4 regions of the Limnohabitans sp. TS-CS-82 genome follow, and region 4 is predicted to be linked to each of the others. Evidence: riboswitches for the same ligand, from Rfam matches in the RefSeq annotation. Region 4 holds a riboswitch; each other region holds the start of a gene.
What was found. A riboswitch is a leader RNA that binds a small molecule or an ion and turns the genes downstream of it on or off. The one in region 4 is predicted to bind S-adenosylhomocysteine.
Positions count from the first base shown of each region.

Region 1: it holds a riboswitch for S-adenosylhomocysteine, as region 4 does, so the genes downstream of both, ahcY (adenosylhomocysteinase) here and ahcY (adenosylhomocysteinase) in region 4, are expected to answer to the same signal.
Region 2: it holds a riboswitch for S-adenosylhomocysteine, as region 4 does, so the genes downstream of both, metH (methionine synthase) here and ahcY (adenosylhomocysteinase) in region 4, are expected to answer to the same signal.
Region 3: it holds a riboswitch for S-adenosylhomocysteine, as region 4 does, so the genes downstream of both, metH (methionine synthase) here and ahcY (adenosylhomocysteinase) in region 4, are expected to answer to the same signal.

Region 1 covers NZ_PTQX01000008.1:205,106-213,041, reverse strand. Annotated here, with positions in the region: gene C5F52_RS16975 (excinuclease ABC subunit UvrA) at 1-1,691, shown strand, start outside; gene C5F52_RS16970 (peptide chain release factor 3) at 1,742-3,373, opposite strand; gene C5F52_RS16965 (ATP-binding protein) at 3,413-5,257, opposite strand; S-adenosyl-L-homocysteine riboswitch at 5,321-5,447, shown strand; gene ahcY (adenosylhomocysteinase) at 5,543-6,976, shown strand; gene C5F52_RS16955 (TlyA family RNA methyltransferase) at 6,995-7,750, shown strand; gene metF (methylenetetrahydrofolate reductase [NAD(P)H]) at 7,773-7,936, shown strand, end outside.
Region 2 covers NZ_PTQX01000001.1:670,132-678,067, reverse strand. Annotated here, with positions in the region: gene C5F52_RS03355 (class I SAM-dependent DNA methyltransferase) at 1-133, shown strand, start outside; gene C5F52_RS03350 (restriction endonuclease subunit S) at 130-1,815, shown strand; gene C5F52_RS03345 (hypothetical protein) at 1,851-2,798, shown strand; gene C5F52_RS03340 (XRE family transcriptional regulator) at 2,859-3,980, shown strand; gene C5F52_RS03335 (hypothetical protein) at 3,977-4,579, shown strand; S-adenosyl-L-homocysteine riboswitch at 4,597-4,690, shown strand; gene metH (methionine synthase) at 4,741-7,476, shown strand; gene C5F52_RS03325 (NrsF family protein) at 7,578-7,936, opposite strand, start outside.
Region 3 covers NZ_PTQX01000003.1:6,132-14,067, forward strand. Annotated here, with positions in the region: gene C5F52_RS08200 (sigma-70 family RNA polymerase sigma factor) at 1-377, shown strand, start outside; gene C5F52_RS08205 (NrsF family protein) at 374-1,072, shown strand; gene metH (methionine synthase) at 1,077-3,812, opposite strand; S-adenosyl-L-homocysteine riboswitch at 3,861-3,955, opposite strand; gene C5F52_RS08215 (helix-turn-helix domain-containing protein) at 4,079-5,137, shown strand; gene C5F52_RS08220 (nucleotide-binding protein) at 5,134-5,625, shown strand; gene C5F52_RS08225 (Abi family protein) at 5,867-6,880, opposite strand; gene C5F52_RS08230 (restriction endonuclease subunit S) at 6,897-7,936, opposite strand, start outside.
Region 4 covers NZ_PTQX01000001.1:889,735-897,670, reverse strand. Annotated here, with positions in the region: gene C5F52_RS04370 (excinuclease ABC subunit UvrA) at 1-668, shown strand, start outside; gene C5F52_RS04365 (peptide chain release factor 3) at 923-2,554, opposite strand; S-adenosyl-L-homocysteine riboswitch at 2,662-2,745, shown strand; gene ahcY (adenosylhomocysteinase) at 2,844-4,277, shown strand; gene C5F52_RS04355 (TlyA family RNA methyltransferase) at 4,295-5,050, shown strand; gene metF (methylenetetrahydrofolate reductase [NAD(P)H]) at 5,073-5,912, shown strand; gene C5F52_RS04345 (23S rRNA (adenine(2030)-N(6))-methyltransferase RlmJ) at 5,982-6,860, opposite strand; gene rplM (50S ribosomal protein L13) at 7,071-7,499, shown strand; gene rpsI (30S ribosomal protein S9) at 7,509-7,901, shown strand.

The sequences.
Region 1 (7,936 bases), on a different contig from region 4:
CCTGCCCCAGCTGTGAAGGCACCCGTTTGAATGCCACGGCACGCGCCGTGAAGTTTGCAGGCGTGGGCATCACCGACATCGCGCGTTTGAGCGTGACCGACATTCGCAAGTGGGCCGAAACCTTAACCTTGAGTGGCCGTGAGGCAGACATCGCCCGCGACCTGTTGCCTGAGATCAAGAGCCGTTTGGAGTTCTTAGAGCAAGTGGGTTTGAACTACCTCACGCTGGACCGTGGTGCACCCACGCTCAGCGGTGGCGAGGCGCAACGCATTCGCTTGGCCGCGCAACTGGGCAGTAATTTGCAAGGCGTGTGCTACGTGTTGGACGAGCCCACCATTGGCTTGCATGCGCGTGACAACCAAATCTTGTTGAACGCTTTGCATTTGCTCAGCGACAAAGGCAACACCTTGGTGGTGGTGGAGCACGACGAAGACACCATTCGCCGCGCCGACCACATCATCGACATTGGGCCTAGCGCGGGCAAGCGCGGTGGTCGTTTGATGGGTGAGGGCTCGGTGAAAGACATCACCGATCAAGCGGATTCGCAAACGGGGCGCTACTTGTTGCACGCGATGCGGCATCCGTTGCAGGCGCGGCGTTCTGTTAGCTCCTCCGATGCACTGTCACTCAACTGGCTTTCTCTCGAAGGCGCCTCGCTGCACAACCTGAACGACGTGAGCGTGGACGTTCCTCTCAAGCGTTTGGTGGCGGTGACGGGCGTGTCGGGCTCGGGCAAATCCACGCTCGCGCGCGATGTGCTGCTGCACAACGTGGCCGCAGCGGTGGCCCAGCGCGCCACACAAGCAGGCCGCAAACTCGATGAAGAAGGCAAGCATCCTGCCTGGGTGGGCTGCACGGGCTTGGATGGTTACCAGACCATCGACCGCGTGTTGGAAGTCGACCAAACGCCGATTGGCAAAACTCCGCGCAGCTGCCCCGCAACCTACATTGGTTTTTGGGACACGATTCGCAAACTGTTTGCAGAAACACTCGAAGCCAAAGCCCGTGGCTACGGCGCAGGGCGTTTCAGCTTCAACACCGGTGAAGGCCGTTGCCACACCTGCGAAGGCCAAGGCTTGCGCACCATTGAGATGAGCTTTTTGCCTGACGTGAAAGTGCCGTGCGAAACCTGTCACGGCGCACGCTTCAATCCCGAGACTTTGGCGGTGAGCTGGCGCGGCAAAAGCATTGGCGATGTGTTGCAAATGGAAGTCGACGAGGCGGTGGACTTTTTCGCCACCATGCCCAATATTGCGCACCCCTTGCAGCTGCTCAAAGACGTGGGCTTGGGCTACCTCACCTTGGGCCAACCTTCACCCACGCTCAGCGGCGGCGAAGCGCAGCGCATCAAGCTGGTGACAGAGCTGAGCAAAGTGCGCGACGACGTGACACGTCGTGGCAACAAAGCACCGCACACGCTCTATGTGTTGGACGAGCCGACGGTGGGTTTGCACATGGCCGACGTGGACAAGCTGATTCGCGTGCTGCACCGTTTGGTGGATGGCGGACACAGCGTGGTGGTGATTGAGCACGACCTCGATGTGATTGCCGAAGCCGATTGGATCATCGACCTCGGCCCCGAAGGCGGCAACGGCGGCGGCTTGATTGTCGCTGCAGACACACCGGAGGCGGTGGTCGAACTGGGCACACACACAGGTGTGGCGCTCAAGCCTGTATTGGCTAGATCGTGAGGTGAAGAGAGGCTCAGTGACCGAGCCTCTTTTTACGACAAAAGCGAGGATTACCCCGCCGTAGAAAGCGCAAGTCCCGCGTGCTCGCGCAGCGGGTGAAAATGAATCTTCGGAAACCGCTCTTGCGCCAACCGCACGTCATAAGGCGACGTGCACAAATACGCCAACGTATTGGCCGCATCCAAAGCCATACGCTGCGGATACGCGTAGGTGAATTCGCGCAGCTCAGCAGGCGTGTCTGCCGTGATCCAACGCGCGCCGGTGTACTGGCAGCTCTCTAGCTTCACATCGCAGTCGTATTCGGCTTTCAAGCGGTGTTGCACCACTTCAAACTGCAACTGACCCACAGCGCCCAGCAGCATCGCGCCGCCTGCCTCGGGTTTGAACACCTGAATGGCGCCTTCTTCACCCAACTGGTCTAAGCCTTGTTGTAGCTGCTTGGTGCGCAATGGGTTTTTCAAAATCACCGTCATGAACAATTCGGGCGCGAAGAACGGCAAGCCTGTGAATTGCAAGGCTTGCCCGTCGGTGATGGTGTCGCCCAGCTGCACGCCGCCGTGGGTGGTGAAGCCGATGATGTCGCCCGCATAGGCCTCTTCCACCGCTTCGCGGCGTTGCGACATGAAGGTCACCACGCTGGTGGGGCGCAGCTCTTTGGCAGTGCGTTGCACCTTGAGCTTCATGCCTGGGGTGAACTTGCCTGAGGCCACGCGGACAAAGGCAATTCGGTCGCGGTGGTTGGCGTCCATGTTGGCTTGCACCTTGAACACCACACCGGCAAAACCTTCGTCTTCGGGTTGAATGGTTTTTTCAATGGCTTGCTTGTTGACGACAAGATGGCTCAGACGAGGGCGGGGCGAAGGCGCGAGGTCGACCAAAGCGTCGAGCACTTCCATCACACCGAAGTTGTTCACGCCTGAGCCAAAGAACACGGGGGTTTGCTTGCCGGCCAAGAAGGCTTCTTTGTCGAACTTGGGCGATGCGCCGGTGGCCAGCTCCATGCTTTCCATGGCGGCGGCCCATTCCAATCCAAAACGCTCAGCCAGCTTGGCTTGCTCGGTGAGTGGGTGTGTTTCAAAGTCTTGCGGCAAGCGCTCAGAGCCGGAGTCAAACACGGTCATGGCTTGCGTGCGCAAGTTGATGATGCCGCCGAACAACTTGCCTTGGCCCACAGGCCATGTCATGGGCACGCAGGGCATGCCGAGTTCGCGTTCGACTTCGTCGAGGATGTCGAGCGGGTCGCGCACTTCGCGGTCCATCTTGTTGACGAAGGTGATGATGGGCGTGTCACGCTGACGGCAGACCTCAATCAAGCGGCGGGTTTGGGCTTCCACACCGTTGGCCGCGTCAATCACCATCAGGGCCGAGTCCACGGCGGTGAGCACGCGGTAGGTGTCTTCCGAGAAGTCTTTGTGGCCGGGGGTGTCGAGCAGGTTGATGACGTGGTCGCGGTACAGCATTTGCATGACCGACGAGGCCACCGAGATGCCGCGTTGCTTCTCAATCTCCATCCAGTCCGAGGTGGCGTGGCGGCTGGCTTTGCGGCCTTTCACAGCACCGGCAATTTGAATCGCACCCGAGAACAGCAACAGCTTTTCGGTCAGCGTGGTTTTACCCGCGTCAGGGTGAGAAATGATGGCAAAGGTGCGGCGACGGCGCACTTCGTTCAGAAAGGAGCTCATGGGGCGGTGCGTGTAAGCACGTCATGTCAAAGGGCAGAATCATAGCGCTCGGGGCTGCGCGCTTTGAGGTTGGGCATGCGTCAAGATGGCTTGCACCAAGATGTCGCGGTCAAAGGGCTTGGGCAGGACTTCGCGAAAACCGAGGGCCATGCATTCTTTGACGGCATCTTCCGCCACATTGGCGGTGAGGGCGATGACGGGCACGTCGCGGTAAGGGTGGTCCAGATCGTCACGAATGCGGCGAACGACTTCGGTGCCCGAAATGTCCGGCATGATCAAGTCCATCAGCACGAGGTCGTAGCGGTGTTCGCGCATTTTGTTCAAGGCATCGCTGCCGTTGATCGCGTGCTCGATGAGGGCGTTGGGCAAGCCGCGTTTGATGCTGGCGGTTGCGACCAATCGGTTGGTGACGTGGTCGTCGACCACCAAAATGTCGAGTTCAATCGGGTTGGCGCTGCTGGGGTCTGTGGGGCGACGTGCCATGGGCGGCTCGGCCACGTCGATGGGCAGTTTGACGGTAAAGGCACTGCCCATACCGAGCGTGCTTTCCACGCTGACGCTGCCTTTGTGGCTTTGCACCAAGCTGCGTGTGATGGCCAGCCCCAACCCGTTGCCATGCAAGGCGTTGCCCGCTTTCAAGTCGTTGTCGCTGATCTTGAGTTGCACAAAGGGTTTGAAGATGTTTTCGAGGGCCGACTCAGGCATGCCTGTGCCCGTGTCTTCAACGCGTATCGTGATGTTGCCGTGTTTGGGCGTGTTCGGCATCGCTTCAAAACGGATGTGCATACGCACTTGGCCTTGAGAGGTGAATTTCAAAGCATTGCCGAGCAGGTTCAAGATGATTTGAGCCATTCGATGCGCATCGACCAGCGCCCATTCGGGGACGTTGGGGTCAATGTCTAGCGGATATGCCACACCCAGTTGATCCGCCCGTGGTGACAGGGTTTGGTGGGTGCTGCTCAGCATCTCGCGCAGATTGACGGGCTGCAAGTTCAGCACCAATTTGCCTTGCTGGATTTGCGAAAAGTCCAACAAATCGTTGATCACCGTGACCAAATGTGCGGCTGAGTTGCGCGCACCTTTGACGTATTGATCTGCCGGTTCGGGCAGGTTCGCGTCGGAAGACAGCAGCCCCAAGTAACCCATGACGGCATTCAAAGGGGTTCGCATTTCGTGGCTCACCATCGCTAAAAATTGGTCTTTGTGCGCGCTGGCCACTTTGAGGTTTTTAGACAGGCTTTCGAGCCGTGTATTGGTTTGACGCAGGCGGCGCAGGTGCTGCTCGTTGGCCGTGTCATAAATTTGCACCAAGGCCAGTTGGGCCAGCAGCATGAGTATGAACATGCCCGCCGCAAACGACAGGGATTGCCAGGCGTTGTCGGCAAGCGGAGCGCCGTCGCCCAACGATTGCAATACAAATGGGTGTTCAAGTTGAGGCAGCATGCCTCGGGTTTGCAAAATATACAGACCCATCACGCTGGCCATAGACGCCAGCATGGCCAACAGGCCACCAACGCGTGAGCCCATGAACAAAGGCAGCAGGGGAATGATGGCCAACCACGTCAACACGGGGGAGGCGACGCCTCCCGTGATGGATGCATTGAAGAGCACCAGCGTCATGAGCGTGATTTGATAGATCACGCCGCCCCACTTCACGCCGCCACCATAGCGCCACACCAGCATGCCGACGAGCACGCAAGCCGCAGCCAAGGCGCAAGAGCTGGCGCTCGTCGTATGGCCAAGCCAATACAACCACGGGGTGAGACCCAGCAAGCCAGCCATGGCGGACACAGAAAACCAGACAAAGTACACGTTCGCACTTTGACGTAGGTGCGAGGCGAGTTGCCGTTTGATAAAAATGTGGATGTGGCGATGAACGTTCATGCCCAATGTTAAACCTTTAGATTTAATTTCAAGGGGCGTGTGCATCGCGGGTTAAAATAATGCCCATCCGAGGAGCGCTGCAGCCTGTACCCGTCATTTCTGAGGGTTCACAGGTGAGGCTCGGACACACAGGTCGATTCGCTGCTTTTTGCGGCATTGGGCCTCACGTTTCCAACCGCGCTCACCCACTGTCAACGTGAGGTGAGTCCTGCGGAAATTTCGGTTTCGGACTCCCACGCTTACCGCGCGTTGCCAGTGGCTTTGCCCACCTTTGGAGTCTCACCAATGAACGCTGTTCTCAAAACCAACCCCGCCACCGATTACATCGTGGCCGACATGTCGCTGGCCGCTTGGGGCCGCAAAGAAATCAAAATCGCCGAAACCGAAATGCCCGGTTTGATGGCCATCCGCGAAGAGTTCGCCAAAGCGCAACCTTTGAAGGGCGCTCGCGTGACCGGCTCTTTGCACATGACCATCCAAACGGCTGTGTTGATCGAAACCTTGAAGTCTTTGGGCGCTGACGTGCGTTGGGCTTCTTGCAACATCTTCTCCACCCAAGACCATGCTGCTGCTGCCATCGCAGAAGCGGGCACGCCCGTGTTCGCCACCAAAGGCGAAACCTTGGCCGAGTACTGGGACTACACCCACCGCATTTTTGAATTCGGTGCAGCAGGCACCCAAGGCGAAGGCCCCAACATGATCTTGGACGATGGCGGCGATGCCACGTTGTTGATGCACTTGGGCAAGCGCGCTGAAACCGACGCTTCGTTGATCGCCAACCCCACCAGCGAAGAAGAAACTTGTTTGTTCAACGCCATCAAAGCCAAATTGGCTGTTGACCCCACTTGGTACAGCCGCAAAGGTGCGCACATCATCGGCGTGACCGAAGAGACCACCACCGGCGTGTTGCGCTTGAACGAAATGGCCGCCAAAGGCAGTTTGATGTTCCGCGCCATCAACGTGAACGACTCTGTCACCAAGAGCAAGTTTGACAACCTGTACGGCTGCCGCGAATCGTTGGTGGACTCCATCAAGCGCGCGACGGACGTGATGATCGCTGGCAAAGTGGCGTGCGTGGCCGGTTACGGCGACGTGGGCAAGGGCTCTGCCCAAGCCTTGCGCGCTTTGAGCGCCCAAGTGTGGGTGACCGAGATCGACCCGATCAACGCCCTGCAAGCTGCAATGGAAGGCTACAAAGTGGTCACCATGGAATACGCTGCTGACAAGTGCGACATTTTCGTGTCGGCCACCGGTAACAAAAACGTGATCCGCTACGAGCACATGGCCGCCATGAAAGACGAAGCCATCGTTTGCAACATCGGTCACTTCGACAACGAGATCGACGTCGCTTCGCTCGAAAAGCTGCAGTGGGACGAGATCAAGCCGCAAGTCGACCACGTCATCTTCCCTGATGGCAAAAAGATCACCCTGCTGGCCAAAGGCCGCCTGGTGAACCTGGGTTGCGCCACCGGCCACCCCAGCTTTGTGATGAGCTCCAGCTTTGCGAACCAAACGATCGCTCAGATCGAGTTGTTCACCAAGCAAGACCAATACGAAGCAGGCAAGGTGTATGTGTTGCCTAAGCACCTCGACGAAAAAGTGGCGCGTTTGCACCTCAAGAAAGTTGGCGCAATGTTGACGGAACTGAGCGACGAGCAAGCCGCCTACATCGGCGTGTCTAAGAACGGCCCTTATAAAGCCAACACCTACCGCTACTAAGCCCTTTGGCTTTTGTCCATGCGCGCAGACCAACTTCTCGTCGACCGTGGCTTGGCCGCTTCGCGCTCACAAGCGCAGCGGCTCATTGCCTCGGGCGTCGAGTGGCGCTTGGGCACCAAGCCGTGGCAACGCGTGACCAAAAACGGTGACGAGTTGCCATTGCCCAGCGAGCTGCGCTTGCTGGACAACGCAGAGGCGCGCTATGTGTCTCGCGGCGGTTTGAAGCTGGAAGGTGCGCTGCTCAGCAGTGGCCTGACCGTCCAAGGTTTGCGTTGCCTCGATGTGGGGCAAAGCACAGGTGGCTTTACTGACTGCTTGTTGCAGCAAGGCGCTGCGCAAGTTGTGGGGCTCGATGTGGGGCACGGCCAATTGCATCCGCGTTTGCGTGACGATGCGCGTGTGGTGTGTGTGGAGCGTATCAACGCCCGCGAGCTAGAAGCGGACGATGTGCGCGTGCCTGATGCGCGTGATGGTTTTGATTTGGTTGTGGGTGATTTGTCTTTCATCTCGCTCACCCTTGTATTACCCGCGTTGTTGCCTTTGTTGAAACAGGGCGGCGCGCTGCTGATGTTGGTGAAGCCGCAATTTGAATTGCAGCCCAGCGACATTGGCAAAGGTGGCTTGGTCAAAGACCCCGCCAGCTATGTGCAGGTGGAGGCGCGATTGCGTGAAGCCTGTGCGAGTTTGAATTTAGAGGTGTTGGGCTATTGGCCCAGCGCCATTGCCGGTGGTGATGGCAACCAAGAGTTTTGGATCGGTGCCCGTCGCGCCTGACGCGCCAAGAAGAGAGATAGAGATGATCGTCAACAACAGTTTGAGCATTGAGTTTTTTCCACCCAAAACGCCAGAGGGGGCCGACAAGTTGCGCACTGTGCGCCAAGCGCTGTACCCCCTCAAGCCCCAGTTTTGCTCGGTCACCTACGGTGCGGGCGGATCGACGCAGGCCGGTACGCTTTTGAC
Region 2 (7,936 bases), 220 kb from region 4:
CCACGCCGCCGAAGTGGTGAACCACGACCCCGAGCAACTACTGGCTGACTACGCCCGCCTGCAAACTGAGGCGCAAAGCCTGCGCGACCAACTCAAAAGCATCCTCGCCCAATCGCTGGGAGCCCCAGCGTGAGCGCAGTGCTGACGGTGCAAGAGCCCAGCGCCAAATACTTGGTGAATTTGCAGCCGCCGCTGGTGCGGCACTTCGACTTGATCGCCCAAGCCCCCGGCGGCGTGACCCGCCTGCGCGAACTCATCTTGACGCTGGCCGTGCAAGGCAAGCTGGTGCCGCAAGAACCGAGCGATGAACCGGCGAGTGAACTGCTCAAGAAGATCAGGACTGAGAAAGACCGACTGATTGCGGAAGGCAAGATCAAACGGGACAAGCCGTGGGCTGAAATCCTTGAAAGCGAAAGCACAGCGCACATACCGAATAGTTGGACCCTAGCGCGCCTTGGAACTGTCGTTAACGTTAGCACTGGAAAATTAGATGCGAACGCAGCTGTTCAAGGTGGCCGATACCCTTTTTTTACTTGTTCGGTAACTCCATTAGAAATCGATTCATATTCTTTCGATTGCAAAGCAGTGCTTTTGGCCGGCAATGGTGACTTCAACTTAAAAAGGTATGAAGGGAAATTTGATGCGTATCAGCGGACATACGTCATTGAGCCCATACTTTGGGACCTGCAGTATCTTTATTTTTTGCTAAGCCAAAACATTAGCATCATCACTAAAAATAATCGTGGTTCCGCGATTCCATATTTGAAGCTAGGGGACATCACAGAGCCTGTAATTGCGATTCCTCCGCTGGCCGAACAATCCCGCATCGTCACCCGCGTCGAAGAACTGATGCAACTTTGCGACGCACTCGAAGTCAGCGGCCAGCTCGAAACGCAACAACACGCCCAACTCGTGGGCACCCTGCTGGGCACGCTCACCCAAAGCGAAACGCCCGAGGAACTGGCGGATAACTGGCAACGCATCGCCACCCACTTCGACCTGCTGCTCGACCGCCCCGAAGCCGTAGACGCCCTCGAACAAACCATCCTCCAACTCGCAGTGCGCGGCCTCCTCGTCCCCCAAGACCCCACCGACGAACCCGCCAGCGTCCTCCTGCAAAAAATCCGCACCGAAAAAGACCACCTCATCGCCCAAGGCAAGATCAAACGCGACAAACCCCTGCCACCCATCACCGACCAAGAAAAACCGTTTGAGTTGCCGTACGGGTGGGAGCTTGCAAGGTTTGGAGATTTGGCACAGATCTCCAGTGGTGTGACTTTGGGTAGAAAGACTCCTCTTTCAAAGCCGCTGTTGTTTCCGTATTTGCGCGTTGCGAATGTGCAGCGATGGTTTTTAAACCTGCAGTTAATGAAGGACGTTTTGATTGACGAGGCGGAGCTGCCACGCTTTCAAGTCTGCGCAGGTGATTTGTTGATCACAGAAGGGGGTGATTGGGACAAGGTTGGTCGCACTGCAATTTGGCGCGATGAACTATCAACTTGCTTGCATCAAAACCATGTTTTCAAAGCCAGAGGGCTCACTGCCGAATGGTGCCCAGAGTGGGCGGAGCTTTATTTGAACTCCGACGTTGCAAGAAGCTACTTCGCTGCATCTGCCAAGCAAACGACGAACCTCGCATCTATCAATATGACTGAGCTGAAGCATTGCGTCTTTCCATTGCCGCCGTTGAAAGAACAATCTCGCATCGTCACCCGCGTCAACGAACTCCGAGGCCTTTGCGCCGATCTGCGCGAACGTCTTGAATCTGTCCAGATTGCGCAGATTCAGCTAACCAACACTTTGATGGCTTCATAAAACCACACTCAAAGATAAGAAAAAGGGAGAAGACAATGGCAATGGCAAGGCTCGAATTGCATTATTTTTTGCGTGACGAATCTCATGCAATGAATGCATTGGTGCGTAACAAATGTGAGTCTGAAGCACTGGCAGCATTTGCACAAATTGCGCAGCTTTTCGGTGTGAATGTTGAGCTGGAGTCTGCCGCACTTCGTGAGGGTGGGCTGCGGGAGGTTTGGCGCGTCCTCGGAAATAACGGAAATCAGTTGTCTCTGATAGTTGCGGTCATCGCATTGGTGTTTTCAAGAGTTCCCGTGTCTGATTCGGAAATGGATGCTTTGAACAAAGAAGTTCAGAAGCTGACCATTGAAGAAAAAAGGCTGTCCATACAAAAGCTAAAGCACGAAATTGGTAATGGTGATATCAAAAATGGCACTGCTGGTGATGCCGCGAGTTTGATAGATGGCGATGTGAAAGTAATGACTCGTCGGTCCAATTTTTATCGGCAACTTTTGGGATATGACAAGGTCACTGCCATGAGTTTGGGCGAAATACCCGATGGCGCAGATCATCCCTTAATCGAACACCGGGTTGAAAGGAGCGCATTTCCGAAGTTTGTGCTGCTGACAGACAAGTTGCCCGTGGAGGTGGTTGACCCTGCACAGCTAGAAATCATTGCGCCGGTATTGAAAGAAGGCAATTACCAATGGAAGGGCGCGTACCTCGGCGAACGCATCACCTTTGCTATGGGGGATGAAGTATTCAAGTCGGATGTTTTGACAGGAAAAGTGAGCTTTCAGCACGGGAGCACTATTGAGTGCGTACTGAATATTCACCGCAAAGTGGATGAAATTGGTGAAGCTGTTATTACAGGCTATTCAGTAACTACAGTGCTGTCGAAATCAGATGGTGGACCTGGGCAAGAGACTCCCCAAGGCAAACGACATCGCTTTGGGAAACGGCAATCTGAAGGGCAAGGTAAGTTGTTTGGCCAGCCCTAATAGTCGCATAAAGTTGATTAAAGTTGATTTTTTGACTGCTTGATGCATAATCCAGCCCCTATGCAAAAAGTTATCCACAGCGAAAACATCAAGCAAGCGTTGCAACGACGGGGCTGGAAGCAAAAAGATTTGGCCACTGCCCTTGGCGTGACAGCGCAGTCAGTCACCAACTGGCTCAGGGGTTCAGACTTTCCGCGCCCCGACAAACTGCTCAAGCTCGCAACCACTTTGCAAATGGGATTTGCAGATTTGGTCAAGCTCGAAGCCGCAGGCCAGCCAGTGGTGGCGTTTCGTAAAAAAGCAGGTACCAAAACAACCGATGGCCACATCAGCAAAGCCATGGTGATGGGCGAGTTGCTAAAAGCACTGGTGCCTTTTTTGCCAGAGCTGCCCGTACTGCGCTTGCAGCTACAACAGCCCAGCACCGATTACGAGCAGCTACAAACATTGGCTAGCCAAGTGCGCCATCGTTTGGGCTTGGGCGAGCAAGCCGCAATTTCATACAAAGATTTGCTGAGTGAGTTTGACAACAACGGCGCAGTTGTGGCTCCAGTGTTGTGGGGACAAAAGCAAAACCACAAAAATGCGCTGCACATCTTGCTGCCGCAAGAACGGGTGACCTTCATCTTCCTCAACTTAGACACACACCAAGAAGACTTCAAGTTTTGGATGGCGCACGAACTGGCGCACGTGTACACGCCAGAGCTTGCAGGCAAGAACGAGGGTGAAGATTTTGCCGATGCGTTTGCAGGTGCTTTGCTGTTCCCTAAAGCCGTGGCGCAAAAAACGTATGAAGAGGCCAGCACGGGTAACAAGACAGCCGAGAAAAAACTGTTAGAGGCGCAAGCACAGGCGTATGGCATTTCTCTCTACAGTGTGTTTTCCGAAGTCAATCGCTACGCCAAATCGCAAGGGCTCACGTTGCTAAAACACACAGATGCACAAATTCACGCGATACGCTCCATGCAGCGTGGCGGCACTGTGAGCGAATCATTGTTTGCACCCATACCCGCCGAGCCCAGTGCTTATGTGGCAGCAGTGAAGAACGTGTTTAGAAGCTCGTTCTTTGAATCGCTGCAACGCATGATTAAAAGCAAGCAAACAGGGCCCGGCTATATCCAGCAGGTGATGGACATACCCATGCAAGACGCGATAGCACTGCATGGAGAGTTGAGCCGTTGACAACCCTGGTACTGCTCGATACCAACACATATTTACGACTCGCCAAGCGAGTGCGGCCTTTTGTGGGTCTTGAATTCGGGCAGGTGCCATATTTGCTGGCCATTCACAAAGTGACCGAGGACGAGGTGCACCGCAGCGCGCACCTCAAGTTTAAAAACCCGTGGTTTGATGGCCCAGAGTTTGCCGAGGAGCGTTTGGCCAAACAGGTGCGATTGACCAAAGATGAAAAGGCTCAGATTGAGGCCGCGCGAAGTGTGCTGATGGGCTGGGTGCAAATGGATGTGAGCAGGTTCACGTCGTTTGGCCGATCACCGCCAGGCTATGCCGATTGTTGGTTGTTAGCGTTTGGGCAGGTCAGGCCTGCTGTTGTGGTGACAGATGATTTGGGCATGCACGAGCTGGCCAAAGACTTTAAAGACATCAAGGTTTGGCACGGATACGAGCTGTTAGCCAAGCTCAAGACGGCTAAGGTTGTAGACGATGCGTTGGTTCGAGACATTTACGAAGCACTTGAAGCCAATGGTGATACAACCAAGACTTGGCAAGAAGCAAAACACAAGGTTTTCAAAAAAATCTTCGGTCCAGCGCCTGCTGCGTGAGCGGTTAAAATACAGCCATCCCCAAGGAGCGTTGCAGCTTCACCCGTCCTCTAGGACTCGCGCGTGAAGTCAGGCTTGGGGCCGAATCTTTTGCAACGACGCTCACCTGTATTGATAGCCCCCAGGTGAGTACCCCCATGAATTCCACTGCAGTTCCCCCCATGAAGCTGTCTGGCCTTGAGCCAGTGTCTATTGGCGAGGGCAGTTTGTTCGTCAACGTTGGCGAGCGCACCAACGTCACTGGCTCCAAAGCCTTTGCGCGCATGATTTTGAACGGTGAGTACGAGCAAGCCTTGGTCGTGGCGCGTCAGCAAGTGGAAAACGGCGCACAGGTGATTGACGTCAACATGGACGAAGCCATGTTGGACAGCCAAGCCGCCATGGTGCGTTTCCTCAACCTGATGGCAGGCGAGCCCGACATTGCGCGCGTACCGGTGATGGTGGACTCGTCCAAGTGGTCGGTCATCGAAGCGGGCTTGCGTTGTATTCAAGGCAAGGGCATCGTGAATTCGATCAGCATGAAAGAAGGCTTGGACGAGTTCAAGCGTCAAGCCACCTTGGTCAAGCGCTACGGCGCGGCTGCGGTGGTGATGGCGTTTGACGAGAAAGGCCAAGCCGACACCTACGCACGCAAGATTGAAATTTGCGAACGCGCTTACCGCGTGTTGGTCGACGAAGTGGGCTTCCCACCCGAAGACATCATCTTCGACCCCAACATCTTCGCCATTGCCACCGGCATTGAAGAGCACGACAACTACGCGGTGGACTTCATCGAAGCCACGCGTTGGATCAAACAGAACCTGCCCGGCGCAAAGGTGAGCGGCGGCGTGTCGAACGTGAGCTTTTCATTCCGCGGCAACGACCCCGTGCGCGAAGCCATTCACACCGTGTTTCTGTACCACGCCATCAAAGCAGGCATGGACATGGGCATCGTCAACGCGGGCATGGTGGGCGTGTATGACGACCTCGAGCCCGTTCTGCGCGAGCGCGTGGAAGACGTGGTGCTCAACCGAATTCCCAAATACAAAGAAGGCGAAGCGCACCTGACCCCAGGTGAGCGCCTGATTGAAGTGGCCGAAACTGCCAAAGGCGCGGCCAAAGACGACAGCCAGAAATTGGCGTGGCGCGGCACTGCTGATGCGCCCGTGACGGTGGCACACCGCCTGAGCCACGCGCTGGTGCACGGCATCACCGACTTCATCAACGACGACACCGAAGAGGCCTACCGCGAAATTTTGGCTAAAGGCGGCCGCCCGCTGCACGTGATTGAAGGTCCGTTGATGGACGGCATGAACGTGGTGGGTGATTTGTTTGGCCAAGGCAAGATGTTCTTGCCGCAGGTGGTTAAAAGCGCCCGCGTGATGAAGCAAGCCGTGGCGCATTTGCTGCCCTACATCGAAGCCGAAAAACTGGCGCAAGAAGCCGCCGGAGAAGACGTCAAAGCCAAGGGCAAGATGGTCATCGCCACGGTCAAGGGCGACGTGCACGACATTGGCAAAAACATCGTCACCGTGGTCTTGCAGTGCAACAACTACGAAGTGGTGAACATGGGCGTGATGGTGCCGTGCCATGAAATTTTGGCCAAGGCCAAAGAAGAAAATGCAGACATCATTGGCTTGTCGGGCCTCATCACCCCGTCGCTAGAAGAAATGCAATACGTGGCCAGCGAGATGGAAAAAGACCCGTATTTCCGTGACCGCCAAACGCCGTTGCTGATTGGCGGCGCCACCTGCAGCCGCGTGCACACCGCCGTGAAAATTGCCCCCAACTACAGCGGCCCTGTGGTGTACGTGCCCGATGCCTCACGCAGCGTGAGCGTGGCGCAAGGATTGTTGTCAGACCAAGCCGCTAAATACATTGCCGAGCTGAACGCCGACTACGCCAATGTGCGCGAGCAACACGCCAACAAAAAGCAAACGCCGCTGGTCACCTTGGCGCAAGCGCGTGCCAATGCCACGCCTGTGAGCTTTGAGAAATACAAACCCGCCAAGCCCAAGTTCATTGGCCGTCGCGTGTTTAAAAACTTCGACCTCGCCGAGCTTGAGAAATACATCGACTGGGCGCCTTTCTTCCAAACTTGGGATTTGGCGGGCCCATTCCCTGCCATCTTGGAAGACGCCGTCGTGGGGGTGGAAGCCAAGAAGGTGTATGCCGACGGCCAAGCGATGTTGAAAAAAATCATCGCCAACCGCTGGCTCACAGCCAACGCGGTGGTGGGCTTGTACCCCGCGCAGCGCGTGGGTGACGACATTGTTTTGTACGCCGACGAAACCCGCCAACAACAGGTGATGACATGGCACGGCTTGCGCCAACAAACCGAAAAGCCCACCCGCGATGATGTGCGCAACCCCAACCGCTGCTTGGCCGACTTTGTGGCCGACCAAACCCAAGCCGCTGACTACGTGGGATTGTTTGCGGTGACCGCAGGCCTAGGCGCAGAAAAGCAAGAAAAGCGTTTCATCGAAGCGCACGACGACTACTCCGCCATTTTGTTCAAAGCCTTGGCCGACCGTTTGGCCGAAGCCTTTGCCGAGTGCATGCACCACCGCGTGCGCACCGACTTGTGGGGCTATGCCGCAGACGAAGCGCTGAGCAACGAAGACTTGATCAAAGAAAAATACCAAGGCATTCGCCCCGCTCCTGGCTACCCTGCGTGCCCGGACCACAGTGCGAAGCAAGACATGTTTGCTTTGCTGCAGTGCGGCGACATCGACATGGGCCTGACCAGCAGCTTGGCCATGACACCCGCAGCCAGCGTGAGTGGTTTTTACTTGGCCCACCCCGAGGCAACCTACTTCAACGTGGGCCGCATTGGTGAAGACCAAGTGCACGACTTGGCGCAACGCCAAGGTGTGGCGGTGAAAGATTTAGAGCGGTTGCTGGCGCCTAACTTGTAAAAGTAAAAAGGCTCCGTTTGCACGGAGCCTTTTTTGTTTGCGCTGCTTGTGAAGTTGCAGCGTGATGCATAAATTTTTAGCGAGTCATTTCAGCGCTCGGCTCACCAGCGCAACAAGCGCGAGCCCAGCAAAGCGCCAACACCCGCCATCACGGCCATACCCGCCACATACCAAACCGCCAAAAACGCGTAAGCAGTTTCGGGGCAGTGCAGTGAGTACACCAAGCCCGCGATCGCGCCGGCCATTAAGCCAGCACTTGCGCCCGCCAATGCTGGGCGCGTAGGGGCCATGCTGCGCAGCATCCACAACAAAGCCGCCAACAACGGCACGGACAGCGCTGCAATGCTGGCGCTGCACACTTGCCAAGAGCTGCCCAGCATGAGTTGCATACCCGTGTCTGCATCCACAGACGCCACTTGCATCAAGGCCAGCAGGGCCATGCCCACCAGTGCGGCAGCGA
Region 3 (7,936 bases), on a different contig from region 4:
TATCAATACATCAAAAGCGTCATACTTACGATCCCAAACAACCTTTGACGGCATGGATTTACGCCATCGCCCGCTACAAGCTGATCGACCACCTGCGCGCCCAAGCACGACATGACGACAAAAACGACTCGATTGACGACTGGCACGACCAACTCTGGATGGCCAGCACCGACGACGCCGATGCGTCCAAAGCCCATTTGACGCACATGCTGAGCCGATTGCCAGACAAACAACGCCTCCCGATTGAGCACACCAAGCTCGAAGGTCATTCGGTGGCCGAAGCGGCGCTGCTCACCGGGCAGTCCGAATCGGCCGTCAAAGTCAACATTCACCGCGGCTTGAAAGCGTTGGCCAAACTCTACGGGGGGGTATTTTGAAAACCGACGATCTCATTGCCCAACTGGTGGCAGACAGCCAATCCGTCGCGCCTGTTCGCATTCATTTGATGTTTACCCACGCGCTGTTGCTGGCAAGTTTGGTCAGCGTCGCGTTGTTGGTGGGTTTCTGGGGCATTGATTTGCGCATCGTGTCGCTGTTGGACACGCCGGTGTTTTGGGTCAAGCTAGGACTGATGCTGTGGCTGTGCGCCAGCGCATGGTCCATGGTGTTGCATTTGGCGCGGCCGGGCGAATCGGCGGGACCTATGGCATGGAGTGCGGGCGCATCGCTGACCGGCTTGTTGGCCGTAACAATTTCACCCTTCGCGCCCGGCAGCCCCGAAGAACAAGACCTGCTGGCCCAAGCTTCGCCGTGGATGTTGGCTGGGGTAGATCACGGCTGGGCAGGCGTCGCCCAAGCGTGGCAAGCCGTATTGCGTGCCAGCGCCAGCATTTCAGCGCTGGCTGTGCCTTGGCTGGCTGCGCTGCTGTGGACCTTGCGCGACATGGCACCCACGCGCCCCGCTTGGGCAGGCGCCAGCGCAGGGTTCATGGCGGGGGCCTTGTCTGCGCTGCTGTACTCGCTGCATGCCAGCGTGACATCCGGGCCCTTTGAGACCTTGGGCTACATGCTGGGCATGGCCTTCATGCCCGCCATGGGCGCCTTGCTCGGACGCTGGCTCTTGCGCTGGTGACTGATTACAAATTAGGCGCCAGCAAGCGCTCTAAGTCTTTCACCGCCACGCCTTGGCGTTGCGCCAAGTCTTGCACTTGGTCGTCGCCAATGCGGCCCACGTTGAAGTATTTGGCATCGGGGTGGGCCAAGTAAAAACCGCTCACGCTGGCAGCGGGCGTCATGGCCAAGCTGCTGGTCAAGCCCATATCGATGTCTTCGCATTGCAAGACGCGGAACATGTCTTGTTTGGCGCTGTGGTCGGGGCACGCAGGGTAGCCGGGCGCGGGGCGAATGCCTTGGTATTTTTCTTTGATCAGGTCTTCATTGCTCAACGCCTCGTCTGCCGCGTAGCCCCACAGGTCGGTGCGCACGCGGTGGTGCATGCACTCGGCAAAGGCTTCGGCCAAGCGGTCGGCCAAGGCTTTGAACAAAATGGCTGAATAGTCGTCGTGCGCGGCTATGAAACGCTTTTCTTGCTTCTCTGCGCCTAGGCCTGCGGTCACGGCAAAGAGGCCCACGTAGTCGGCGGCTTGGGTTTGGTCGGCCACAAAGTCGGCCAAGCAACGGTTGGGGTTGCGCACCTCATCACGGGAGGGCTTTTCGGTTTGTTGGCGCAAGCCGTGCCATGTCATCACTGTTTGTTGGCGGGTTTCGTCGGCGTACAAAACAATGTCGTCACCCACGCGCTGTGCGGGGTACAAGCCCACGACGGCGTTGGCGGTGAGCCAGCGGTTGGCGATGATTTTTTTCAGCATCGCTTGACCATCGGCATACACCTTCTTGGCTTCCACCCCCACGACGGCGTCTTCCAAGATGGCAGGGAATGGGCCCGCTAAATCCCAGGTCTGGAAGAACGGTGCCCAGTCGATGTATTTCTCAAGCTCGGCGAGGTCAAAGTTTTTGAACACGCGGCGGCCAATGAACTTTGGCTTGGCGGGTTTGTAGTTGCCAAAGCTCACAGGTGTGGCGTTGGCGCGTGCTTGGGCCAGCGTGACCAACGGTGTTTGCTTCTTGTTGGCGTGCTGCTCGCGCACCTTGGCGTAGTCGGCGTTCAGCTCGGCAATGTATTTGGCGGCTTGGTCTGACAACAAACCTTGCGCCACGCTCACGCTGCGTGAGGCGTCGGGCACGTAGACCACGGGGCCGCTGTAGTTGGGGGCAATCTTCACGGCGGTATGCACACGACTGCAGGTCGCGCCACCAATCAGCAACGGCATTTGACGGTTGCGGAAATACGGGTCTTTCTCCATCTCACTGGCCACGTATTGCATTTCTTCCAGCGACGGTGTGATGAGGCCCGACAAGCCGATGATGTCTGCGCCCTCTTCTTTGGCCTTGGCCAAAATTTCGTGGCACGGCACCATCACGCCCATGTTCACCACTTCGTAGTTGTTGCACTGCAAGACCACGGTGACGATGTTTTTGCCAATGTCGTGCACGTCGCCCTTGACCGTCGCGATGACCATCTTGCCCTTGGCTTTGACGTCTTGGCCCGCTTCGGCTTGCAAGCGTTTTTCTTCTTCGATGTAGGGCACCAAGTGCGCCACCGCTTGCTTCATCACGCGGGCTGACTTGACCACCTGCGGCAAAAACATCTTGCCTTGGCCAAACAAATCACCCACCACGTTCATGCCGTCCATCAACGGACCTTCGATGACGTGCAGCGGGCGACCGCCCTTGGCCAAGATGTCGCGGTAGGCCTCTTCCGTGTCGTCGGTGATGAAGTCGGTGATGCCGTGCACCAACGCGTGGCTCAGGCGATGCGCCACGGTGACGGGCGCATCGGGCGTGCCACGCCAAGCCAGCTTTTGGCTGTCGTCTTTGGCTGCGCCCTTGGCGGTTTCGGCCACTTCAATCAGGCGCTCGCCTGGCGTCAGGTGCGCTTCGCCTTCTTTGTACTGGGGTGTGCGATTCAACACCACGTCTTCCACACGCTCGCGCAGCGTGGGTTCGAGGTCGTCGTACACGCCGACCATGCCCGCGTTGACGATGCCCATATCCATGCCTGCTTGGATGGCGTGGTACAGAAACACGGTGTGAATGGCTTCGCGCACGGGATCGTTGCCGCGGAAGCTAAATGACACGTTAGACACGCCGCCGCTCACTTTTGCGCCGGGCAGGTTTTGCTTGATCCAGCGCGTCGCGTTGATGAAGTCCACCGCGTAGTTGTCGTGCTCTTCAATGCCGGTGGCAATGGCGAAGATGTTGGGATCGAAGATGATGTCCTCAGCAGGGAAGTCCACTTCGTCGACCAACACGCGGTAAGCGCGTTCGCAAATTTCAATCTTGCGGGCGTATGTGTCGGCCTGGCCCTTTTCGTCAAACGCCATCACCACCGCCGCCGCGCCATAGCGCTTGACCAGCGTGGCTTGACGCTTGAATTCGTCCAAGCCCTCTTTCATGCTGATCGAGTTGACGATGCCTTTGCCTTGAATGCAACGCAAACCCGCCTCAATGACTGACCACTTGGATGAGTCCACCATCACCGGCACACGCGCAATGTCGGGCTCGCCCGCCATCAAATTAAGGAAGCGCACCATGGCGGCTTGGCTGTCCAACATGGCTTCGTCCATGTTGACGTCAATCACCTGTGCGCCGTTCTCCACCTGCTGACGCGCCACAGCCAAAGCTTGCTCGTACTCGCCGTTCAAAATCATGCGCGCAAAGGCCTTAGAGCCAGTGACGTTGGTGCGCTCGCCAACGTTGACGAACAAACTGCCCTCGCCAATAGAGACTGGCTCAAGGCCAGACAGCTTCATGGGGGGAACTGCAGTGGAATTCATGGGGTACTCACCTGGGTGCAAATTGTCAGGTGAGCGTCGTTGCTAAAGATTCGGCCCCAAGCCTGACTTCACGCGCGAGTCCTGAAAGGACGGGTGAAGCTGCAACGCTCCTTGGGGAAGGTTAGATTTTAACCGTCTCTAAACCCACCCCCAGCCAATGCTCGATATTCTAAAAACCCTTGGCAATTGATTGGTTGACAAAAATAAATACAATCTAATTTTTGTCAACCAAGGAGCACACGATGATTCACGATCGAATCCGCCGTGCGCGAGTACTTCGGGGTCTTAGTCTGGAGGCCCTCGCGCAGAGTCTCGGCGACATAAGCAAGCAAGCGTTAGGCAAGTTTGAGCAAGGCAAAGCCATGCCCAACTCTGCGCGCATCTTGCAGTTGGCCAAGTCGCTTCAAGTTAAGCCCGAGTATTTCTTCCGTTCTGACGCCATCGAGCTTGCCCCTTTAGAGTTTCGCAAGCTCGCCAAAATGCCTCAGTCGCGCCAAAGCCAAGTAACTGAACAAATGCGCGACCATCTTGAACGGTACGAAGCCCTAGAACGGTGCTTTGATGCAACTGATGCAGCTATTCAGGCGTTGCCGCCTCAATCATTAGAGGTGCACGACTTTGCGCAAGCCGAGGCTGCTGCACAGCAACTGCGTGAACAATTGCAAATTGGCGGCGACGCTATTGCGCACTTGACTGAGTTGCTAGAAGGGCACGGCATCAAAGTGGCGCTGCTCAATGGCCCCGATGACTTTGACGGCGCATGCGCTGCCACCCATGACAACCAGCATGTGCTGATTGCGCTTAATTGCGAGCGCCCAGGCGAGCGCATGCGCTTTACTGCCGCCCACGAGCTGGGCCACTGGGTGATGAAGCTGCCCGACAACATGCACGAAAAAGACAAAGAAAACTGCTGCCACCGATTTGCAGGTGCGTTTTTGTACCCCAAAGACCGTGTGTTGCAAGACTTTGGCAACCACCAACGCTCACGCGTTTTCATGGCCGAATTGCTCAACGCCAAACGCCGTTACGGTGTGTCTATGCAGGTAGCGCTGCGCCGCCTCAAAGACCTCAAGCTTCTAACTGATTCGGGCTACATGAGCGCCATGATTGAGTTCAGCCGCAAGGGTTGGCGCAAAGATGAACCCGAAATGTTGGCCTGCGAACACCCACGTCGGTTTGAATCTTTGGTCTATCGCGGCTTGGCTGAAGAACTCTTTACTCCCTCTCGCGCTGCCGAATTTTTGCAGTGCAGCCTTGACGAGCTAGACCCCAAACTTGATAGGTTGCCCGCACTCGCATGACACAGCAGGTCTACATCAGCGACACCAACATCTGGATTGACTTTCGCAATGCGGGGTTGCTGGATGCGCTGTTTAGCCTGCCCTTCAAACTGTGCTGCACCGACTTTGTATTGGATGAACTGAAAGACTTTGACACCCAGCACCTGCTTGCACGGGGCTTGGTCGTTGAAACCTTAGATGCGGCAGCCACCGCTGCACTGTTTGGCCTGATGCAAGCCCACAACAACAGCTCATTGGCTGATGTGTCTTGCTACCAACTGGCCCACCAAACCAAACACCCATTGCTCACAGGTGATGGGCGCTTGCGCAAGCAAGCCAAAACTGATGGCCTTCAAGTGCACGGTGCGCTTTGGCTTTTGGATCAATTGGTTGCTCACCAAACCATCAAAACTAAAGAAGCCGCCAAAGGCTTGCAAAGCATGATGGATGCGGGTTCTCGTTTACCTAACGCTGAATGCCGGCAGCGAATGAGTTTGTGGATGCTATAAACATGTTGTGGCTCTGCTCTCTACCGGCTCGACAGATAACAAGCAGGCCTATAACTCTTTGATTCTTATGCGTATTTAGCCCGTGCGCGAGTTGTTATCCAGCGACACAGATAACAAATTTAAAGGTTTTAGAGAACGGGTTTTAAAAAATCCTGGGTGAGTTTGGTAGACTGTTCCCAACACGGCCCCCTTCGGCAAAGCGCTTCGGCGTCAAGCTGCTTGGGGGTTTTTCTTTGGCCGTTCACCAAACTCGCTGTTCCCACGAGGCATCGACGCCCATGCCGTGCAGCGTCAGTCCTACGTGACGCAAGTCCGGGAAATCTTGTTGCAGCAAGCTCACCAAACGCTGCCCCCAGCCTGACGATGGGTTGATCACCGTCATCAAATGTTGGCAAATGCAAAGCAACACAAACGGGCGGGCACGCAAGCTGGCGTTCGGGTTGCCCTGAAAACCATCCAGCGCTGGCACCTCGCCCACGACAGGCAATTTGGGCTGATCCACCACGTTACGGTTCCATAAGCGGCTGTGGTGCGCACACACATTGCGCAAATAGTTCAAGCTGCGCAACCAACTGGCAAACACACGACCATCACTCACGCCATAGGCGGCTGCAATGTTGTCTTGCATCTCGGTGGTCAAGCCAGCAAACAAGGTCGACATGCAGCCGAAGTCCCACACCTCACAAGCCACCCAAATGGGCAAAGGCAAGCCGTATTTTTGTTTGTTGTGTTTGATGAATTCTTCGCGAGACCGATTGATCAACTTCGCGTGCTTGACCAACCATTCGTGGTGCTTGGTCAAACCCGAATCCAGGCTGACATCGCTGGCAAAGGTGTTGTGAAAAATCGCTGGGTTCATGTACGCAAAGCGGTCCACCTTGCCTAAGCAATGCGACAAGTCCACCCGCAAAGCAATCTCGATGCGCTCCAGCGCGTCCATCGTCAGCAAGCGCAGCTTCTTGTCGAAAACATACAAGTCCACCGCATCCTGAAAGCGCGTACCGGGTTTAAAAGCATCCAACACGGGGCGCTCAATCACCACCTTTTTGGGCTTGCTGCCTGTCTTGGGGTCCAAGGGAGAAAACGGCACATCGCGCACCCGCATGTCATACCAATAACCACTGAGCCGGTAATAACCAATGCGTTCCAAGTAATCGCGGGCTTTGGCTGGGTCGCTGATGGCCATGCCCCGATCCACCAACTGAACGAGTTGGTCGTCCACACTCAACCAAGGTTTTCCGTTGCGTGAGGCCATGGCTTGATTGCTCGCCTTAACCCGTCACCAAGGCATCGGCCAAATGCGACTGCACGGTTTGCCCGGCTGCTAGGCGTTGGCGCAAATCAGCGCAAAGATTGCGGAGTTCGTTGACACGGGTGACGATGCGGGATTGTTCGACCAAGGGAGGAAGGGGAATCAGCAAGCCAAATATTTTGGATGATTCCAACTTGCAAGTGCCGTGGGTGGATCGATCAATCAGGGCCAGAATCTCCGGCTTCATGCCACGACATAGCAATGCAAGAAAAGACAGAAGCTTTGGCTCAAAAGGGGTCAGCGCTTTCATATCCTGATTGATCGTGACTGGTGTCAAGGTATCTGCTACGGGGAAGGAGTGCGCGAGGATCATTCCTCTGACGACCATCAACAAACTACCTGAAGGAATGAGCGAAAGACTTCCATTGACTGCAGCATCCGACACGTGATCTTGCGCATCGGCAATGAATGGCACTTTCATATCTTTTGGGCTGACCCAAGGAATAGTCCCCTCCCAGTTTTGCGGCACCGCTTTGCTCGGAGTTGCGCCACCAGAAATTGAACACACATCAGGAAAACGAACCCACTCCCACCCCTGCGGCAACTCGAACGGTTTTTCTTCGTCAGTGATGGGTAGAAGGGGTTTGTCGCGTTTGATCTTGCCTTGGGAAATGAGGTGGTCTTTTTCGGTGCGGATTTTTTGCAGGAGGACGCTGGCGGGTTCGTCGGTGGGGTCTTGGGGGACGAGGAGGCCGCGGACCGCCAGTTGGAGGATGGTTTGTTCGAGGGCGTCTACTGCTTTGGGGCGGTCGAGCAGCAGGTCGAAGTGGGTGGCGATGCGTTGCCAGTTGTCGGCCAGTGCCTCGGGCATTTCGCTTTGGGTGAGCGTGCCCAACAGGGTGCTGACGAGTTGGGCGTGTTGCTGCGCTTCGAGCTGGCCGCTGACTTCGAGGGCGTCGCAGATTTGCATCAGTTCTTCGACGCGGGTGACGATGCGGGATTGTTCGGCTTTGCTACATACCGGAAGCCAAAGAGCACGAAGGTCTGTTTGCGAGATAT
Region 4 (7,936 bases):
GCTTTAGCTTTAACACCGGTGAAGGGCGCTGCCATACCTGCGAAGGCCAAGGCCTGCGCACGATTGAGATGAGCTTTTTGCCCGACGTGAAAGTGCCGTGCGAAACCTGTCGCGGCGCACGCTTCAACCCCGAAACCTTGGCGGTGAGCTGGCGCGGTAAGAGTATTGGCGATGTGTTGCAAATGGAAGTGGACGAAGCGGTGGAGTTCTTTGCCACCATGCCCAATATCGCGCACCCTTTGCAACTGCTCAAAGATGTGGGCTTGGGTTACCTCACGCTAGGTCAGCCGTCACCCACGCTCAGCGGCGGTGAAGCGCAGCGCATCAAGCTGGTGACGGAGCTGAGCAAAGTGCGTGACGACGTGACGCGCCGAGGCAACAAAGCGCCGCACACGCTGTATGTGTTGGATGAGCCAACGGTGGGCCTGCACATGGCCGACGTGGATAAGCTCATTCGTGTGCTGCACCGTTTGGTAGATGGCGGTCACAGTGTGGTGGTGATTGAGCACGACCTCGACGTGATTGCCGAAGCCGACTGGATCATTGACCTTGGGCCTGAGGGCGGTGATGGCGGCGGCTTGATCGTGGCGGCTGATACGCCTGAAGCGGTGGTGGCGTTGGGGACGCACACGGGGGTTGCTTTGAAGCCGGTGTTGGCTCGTACGTAACGATTTTTTGTTGCGCTACGTGTTGGGTTCGCCTTGTTTCGTTGGCGTGGCTGCGTGCTGCGGGATAAGCCTAGGCTCCTCTTCGCTTCGCTCAGAATGTCGCTACGGCTTATCCCGCAGCACTTGTTTGTGTGCGGATCACTTCGCTCCCGAATCTGATGCGTGCAACGCGAAGAGAGGCTCAGTGGTGTTGCCCGTAGCGACATTCTGAGCGCAGCGAAGAGGAGCCTAGGGCAATGCCACTGGGCCTCTCTTCACCCCGCAGTAGAAAGCGCAAGTCCAGCGTGCTCACGCAAAGGATGGAAATGAATCTTAGGAAAGCGTTCCTGCGCCAACCGCACGTCATAAGGTGACGTGCACAAATACGCCAAAGTGTTGGCCGCATCCAAAGCCATGCGCTGTGGATACGCATAGTTGAACTCACGCAGCTCAGCCGGAGTGTCCGCAGTAATCCAACGCGCGCCGGTGTACTGGCAGCTCTCTAGCTTCACATCACAGTCATACTCTGCTTTCAAACGGTGCTGCACCACTTCAAACTGCAACTGACCCACGGCGCCCAGCAGCATCGCGCCGCCTGCTTCGGGCTTGAACACCTGAATCGCGCCTTCTTCACCCAACTGGTCCAAGCCCTGTTGCAGTTGCTTGGTGCGCAATGGGTTTTTCAAAATCACCGTCATGAACAACTCAGGTGCGAAGAAAGGCAAGCCTGTGAATTGCAAAGCGGGTCCGTCCGTGATGGTGTCACCCAGTTGCACACCACCGTGGGTGGTGAAGCCGATGATGTCACCGGCATACGCTTCTTCCACCGCTTCGCGGCGTTGCGACATGAAGGTCACCACGCTGGTGGGGCGCAGTTCTTTGGCGGTGCGCTGCACCTTGAGTTTCATGCCGGGGGTGAACTTGCCTGAGGCCACGCGCACAAAGGCAATGCGGTCGCGGTGGTTGGCGTCCATGTTGGCTTGCACCTTGAACACCACGCCTGCAAAACCTTCGTCTTCAGGTTGGATGGTTTTCTCCACTGCTTGCTTGTTCACAACAAGATGGCTCAAGCGAGGGCGAGGTGATGGTGCTAGGTCGACCAAGGCGTCAAGCACTTCCATCACACCAAAGTTGTTCACGCCCGAGCCAAAGAACACGGGGGTTTGTTTGCCCGCCAAGAAGGCTTCTTTGTCGAACTTGGGCGATGCGCCGGTGGCCAGTTCCATGCTTTCCATGGCGGCGGCCCATTCCAATCCAAAACGCTCAGCCAGCTTGGCTTGCTCGGTGAGTGGGTGTGTTTCAAAGTCTTGCGGCAAGCGCTCAGAGCCTGAATCAAACACGGTCATGGCTTGGGTGCGCAAGTTGATGATGCCGCCGAACAACTTGCCTTGGCCCACAGGCCATGTCATGGGCACGCAGGGCATGCCGAGTTCGCGCTCCACTTCGTCGAGGATGTCGAGTGGGTCGCGCACTTCGCGGTCCATCTTGTTCACAAACGTGATGATGGGCGTGTCACGCTGACGGCACACCTCAATCAAGCGGCGGGTTTGCGCTTCCACACCGTTGGCGGCATCAATCACCATCAGTGCCGAGTCCACGGCAGTCAGCACGCGGTAGGTGTCTTCCGAGAAGTCTTTGTGGCCGGGGGTGTCGAGCAGGTTGATGACGTGGTCGCGATAGAGCATCTGCATCACAGAAGAGGCCACCGAAATACCGCGTTGCTTTTCAATCTCCATCCAGTCCGACGTGGCGTGGCGGCTGGCTTTGCGGCCTTTGACGGCGCCCGCGATTTGAATCGCGCCCGAGAACAGCAACAGCTTTTCGGTCAGCGTGGTTTTACCCGCGTCAGGGTGAGAAATGATGGCAAAGGTGCGGCGGCGGCGCACTTCGTTCAGGAAAGAGCTCATGGGGTCACTATAAAAAGGGAGTGCCTAAAAACGGCAAATCAAGGCGGGAATCATAGCGCTGGGGCCGTGGCGAAGCAGGGGTTTTAGAAGTTCGTTTAAAATCATGACTATCCGAGGAGCGCTGCAGCCTGTCGGCCCGCAAGGGTCAAATTCACAGGTGAGGCTCGGACTGCCAACCGCGCTCACCCACTAGTCGATGTGAGGTGAGCTCCTCGAAGATTCCTTCGGACTCCCAGATGATGCTGACCGCGCGTCGCTAGTGGCTCTGCCAACTTTTGGAGTCTCTCAAATGAACGCTGTTCTTAAAACCAACGCCGCCGCTGATTACATCGTGGCCGATATGTCTTTGGCCGCTTGGGGCCGCAAAGAAATCAAAGTCGCCGAAACCGAAATGCCCGGTTTGATGGCCATTCGCGAAGAGTTCGCCAAAGCGCAGCCTTTGAAAGGCGCTCGCGTGACTGGTTCTTTGCACATGACCATCCAAACGGCTGTGTTGATCGAAACCTTGAAGTCTTTGGGCGCTGACGTGCGTTGGGCCTCTTGCAACATCTTCTCTACCCAAGACCACGCCGCTGCTGCCATCGCAGAAGCTGGCATTCCTGTGTTCGCCACCAAAGGCGAAACATTGGCTGAGTACTGGGATTACACCCACCGCATTTTTGAATTCGGCGCCAAAGGCACAGAAGGCGAAGGCCCCAACATGATCTTGGACGACGGCGGTGATGCCACGTTGTTGATGCACTTGGGCAAGCGCGCTGAAACCGACGCTTCGTTGATTGCCAACCCCACCAGCGAAGAAGAAACTTGTTTGTTCAACGCCATCAAAGCCAAATTGGCAGTAGACCCTACTTGGTACAGCCGCAAAGGTGCGCACATCATCGGCGTGACCGAAGAGACCACGACAGGCGTGTTGCGCCTGAACGAAATGGCCGCCAAGGGCACCCTGATGTTCCGCGCCATCAACGTGAACGATTCTGTGACCAAGAGCAAGTTTGACAACTTGTACGGCTGCCGCGAGTCTTTGGTGGACTCCATCAAGCGCGCCACCGACGTGATGATCGCTGGCAAAGTGGCTTGCGTGGCCGGTTACGGCGACGTGGGTAAAGGTTCTGCACAAGCCTTGCGCGCTTTGAGCGCCCAAGTGTGGGTGACCGAGATCGACCCGATCAACGCCTTGCAAGCTGCCATGGAAGGCTACAAAGTGGTCACCATGGAATATGCCGCTGACAAGTGCGACATCTTCGTGTCTGCCACCGGCAACAAGAACGTGATCCGCTACGAGCACATGGCCGCCATGAAAGACGAAGCCATCGTTTGCAACATCGGTCACTTCGACAACGAAATCGATGTGGCTTCATTGGAAAAGTGCAAGTGGGACGAGATCAAGCCTCAAGTCGACCACGTCATCTTCCCTGATGGCAAGAAGATCACCTTGTTGGCCAAAGGCCGTTTGGTGAACTTGGGTTGCGCCACTGGCCACCCTAGCTTTGTGATGAGCTCTAGCTTTGCAAACCAAACGATCGCTCAGATCGAGCTGTTCACCAAGCAAGACCAATACGAAGCAGGCAAGGTTTATGTGTTGCCTAAGCACCTCGACGAAAAAGTGGCGCGTTTGCACCTCAAGAAAGTCGGCGCCATGCTGACCGAGTTGAGCGACGAGCAAGCGGCTTACATCGGCGTGTCTAAGAACGGCCCTTACAAAGCCAACACTTACCGCTACTAAGCACTCGCATTTCATTGATGCGAGCCGACCAGCTACTCCTCGAACGTGGTTTAGCCGCTTCGCGCTCTCAAGCGCAGCGGCTGATTGCTGCGGGCGTGGAGTGGCGGTTGGGCACCAAGCCGTGGCAACGCGTGACCAAGAATGGGGACGAGTTGCCACTGCCTTGTGAAGTGCGTTTGCTAGATACCGCTGAGGCACGTTATGTGTCTCGCGGCGGTTTGAAGCTAGAAGGTGCGCTGCACAGCAGCGGCCTAACGGCTCAAGGTTTGCGTTGCCTCGATGTGGGGCAGAGCACCGGCGGCTTCACCGATTGCCTGCTGCAGCAAGGCGCTGCGCAAGTGGTGGGTTTGGATGTGGGGCATGGCCAGTTGCATCCACGTTTGCGCGACGATGCGCGTGTGGTGTGTGTCGAGCGCGTTAACGCCCGTGAGTTAGAAGTGAATGATGCGCGTGTACCCGATGTGGCCCTAGGATTTGATTTGGTGGTGGGTGATTTGTCTTTCATTTCGCTCACCCTTGTATTACCCGCGTTGCTGCCTTTGTTGAAAAAGGGTGGGGCGCTGCTGATGTTGGTCAAGCCGCAATTTGAATTGCAGCCCAGCGACATTGGCAAAGGCGGCTTGGTCAAAGACGAAGCCAGCTATGTGCAAGTGGAAGCGCGATTGCGCGAGGCTTGTGCAGCATCGAATTTAGATGTGTTGGGCTATTGGCCCAGCGCCATTGCCGGCGGCGATGGCAACAAAGAATTTTGGATTGGTGCGCGTCGTGCATGACGCGCCAACATGTGAGACAGATATGAACGCGAACAACAGCTTGAGCATTGAATTTTTCCCTCCCAAAACGCCAGAGGGTGCAGAGAAGTTGCGCGCGGTGCGTCAGGCGTTGTACCCACTCAAGCCTCAGTTTTGTTCAGTCACTTATGGCGCGGGCGGCTCGACCCAAGCCGGCACGATCTCAACCTTGAAAGAGATTTTGAGCGAAGGCATGGCCGCAGCTTCGCACTTCTCGTGCATTGGGGCCACGCGCGACAGCGTGCGCCAACAACTGGCCGAGTTCAAAGCCATGGGCGTGAAGCGTTTGGTGGCTTTGCGTGGCGATTTGCCCAGCGGCTACGGCGCGGGTGGTGAGTTTCAATACGCCAGCGATTTGGTGGCCTTCATTCGCGCTGAGACAGGTGATGACTTCAGCATTGAAGTGGCCGCCTACCCTGAGATTCACCCACAAGCCAAATCGGCCGAGGCAGATTTACAAGCTTTTGCCACCAAGGTGAAGGCGGGCGCGGACTCGGCCATCACGCAATACTTTTATAACAGCGATGCGTATTTCCGTTTTGTGGAAGATGCCGACAAGTTGGGCGTGCACATTCCTATCGTGCCGGGCATCATGCCCATCAGCAGCTCGTCTCAACTGCTGCGCTTCTCTGATGCGTGTGGCGCAGAAATCCCACGTTGGATCCGTTTGCGCTTGCAAGGTTACGGCGACGACATTGCGTCTATCAAAGCTTTTGGCTTGGAAGTCGTCACAGATTTGTGTGACCAGTTGCGTGCAGGCGGTGCGCCTGGGCTGCATTTCTACAGCATGAACCAAAGTGCAACGACTTTGGCCATTTGCAAAAATTTGGGTTTGAGCGCTTAACAAGCCCCAAGCCCCAAACGACAAGGCCTCGCATCGCGAGGCCTTTTTCATGTTCGCGAGGTTGGCCGCTTAGCCACCCGACTCCACAGCCCAGCCACGACCTGGGCCGCGTGCCAAGGTTTCTTCGATGACAGGCAATGCTTCGTTCAACAAAGGCTTGAGCGCGAAAGGTGGGTTGACGATGAACATGCCGCTGGCACTCAAGCCCGTGTCGTTGCCGCCGGTTTGGCGGCCAATCGCCAAGGTGGCGTGTAGCCATGGCTTTTTGACTTGGCTGCACAGGCCTTTGAGCTTGCGCGGCAAGTCGTGCGCTTCAGGGCGCGGCACGATGGGGTACCACACGATGTAGGTGCCGGTTGCAAAACGCTTCAAGCTGTCTTGAATGCAATCGAGCACGCGGTAGTAGTCGTTTTTGATTTCGTAGCTAGGGTCAATCAGCACGCAGGTGCGGCGTGAGCCAGCGCTTGAAACAGGCGGTGGCAACAAGGCCTTGAGCGACTCAAAACCATCTGCACGCATGACGCTGACGGTGCGACCTGCTTCTAGCTGCTGCACGTTGCCCACCAGCGATTTGTGGTCGGTGGGGTGCAATTCAAACAGCTTCAGGCGGTCACGCGCTTCGTGGCGCAACAGCTTGTGAATGATGAACGGCGAGCCAGGGTAAATCTTGCTGCTGCCTTTGGCGTTGAAGCCGGCCACCATTTCAAGATAGTCGGTCAAGGCGGCGGGGCCTTTGAGGTTGAGCAGCTTCAGCACGCCTTCGGCGGCTTCGCCGCTTTTCTCGGCATAGTCGCCGTCTAGGCGGTACAGGCCAGCGCCTGCGTGCGTGTCCACAAACTGAATGCCTGCGTCTTTTTGCATCAAATGCTTCAAAGTGGCAATCAAAGTGAGGTGTTTGAGGACGTCGGCGTGGTTTCCGGCGTGAAAAGCGTGGCGATAACTGAACATGGGCCGGATGGTAACCCGCCAAACCGCCTTGTTTTGGCCAGATTTGCGCTAAGCACTTGATTTTGCTTATAATCTTTGGCTCTGCAGCGTTTGAGTGGTCCCGCGGCAGAGGCTTCGAAAGAAGCACTTCCCACCTAAGAGGTTCTCAACAGAAGAACGCCGACCGTGGAAAAGGACCCTACAAACCAACTCTCCTTTTAGGATTTAACTATGTCTACATTCAGCGCAAAACCCGCTGACGTGGTGCATGAGTGGTTTGTGATTGACGCCACCGATAAGGTGCTCGGACGAGTAGCCAGCGAAGTTGCTCTCCGTTTACGCGGCAAACACAAAGCCATTTACACACCCCACGTCGATACAGGTGACTTCATCGTCATCATCAACGCATCCAAACTCAAGGTCACTGGTACCAAGTCTTTGGATAAGGTGTACTACCGTCACTCTGGTTATCCAGGCGGTATCACAGCTACAAACTTCCGTGACATGCAAGCCAAGCACCCTGGCCGCGCATTCGAGAAGGCCGTCAAAGGCATGTTGCCTAAAGGCCCACTCGGCTACGCCATGATCAAAAAGCTCAAGGTGTATGGCGGTGCTGAGCACCCACACACCGCACAACAGCCTAAAGTGCTGGACATCTAAGGAGCTGAAATGATTGGTGAATGGAACAACGGCACCGGCCGTCGCAAATCAAGCGTCGCTCGCGTGTTTCTGAAAAAAGGCTCCGGCAAAATCACGATCAACGGTAAAGACATCGCCGCATATTTCGGCCGTCAAACCTCGATCATGATCTCGAAGCAACCCTTGATGCTGACCAACAACGGCGAAGCGTTTGACATTCAAGTCAACGTGCACGGCGGTGGTGAGTCTGGCCAAGCTGGTGCAGTGCGTCACGGTATTACCCGCGCTTTGATTGACTACGACGCAGCTTTGAAGCCCGTCCTGTCACAAGCCGGTTACGTGACTCGCGATGCTCGTGAAGTCGAACGTAAAAAGGTTGGCTTGCACTCTGCTCGCCGCCGCAAGCAGTTCAGCAAGCGTTAATCCGCTTCCTGTTTTGCCAAAAGCCGCATGGGTTC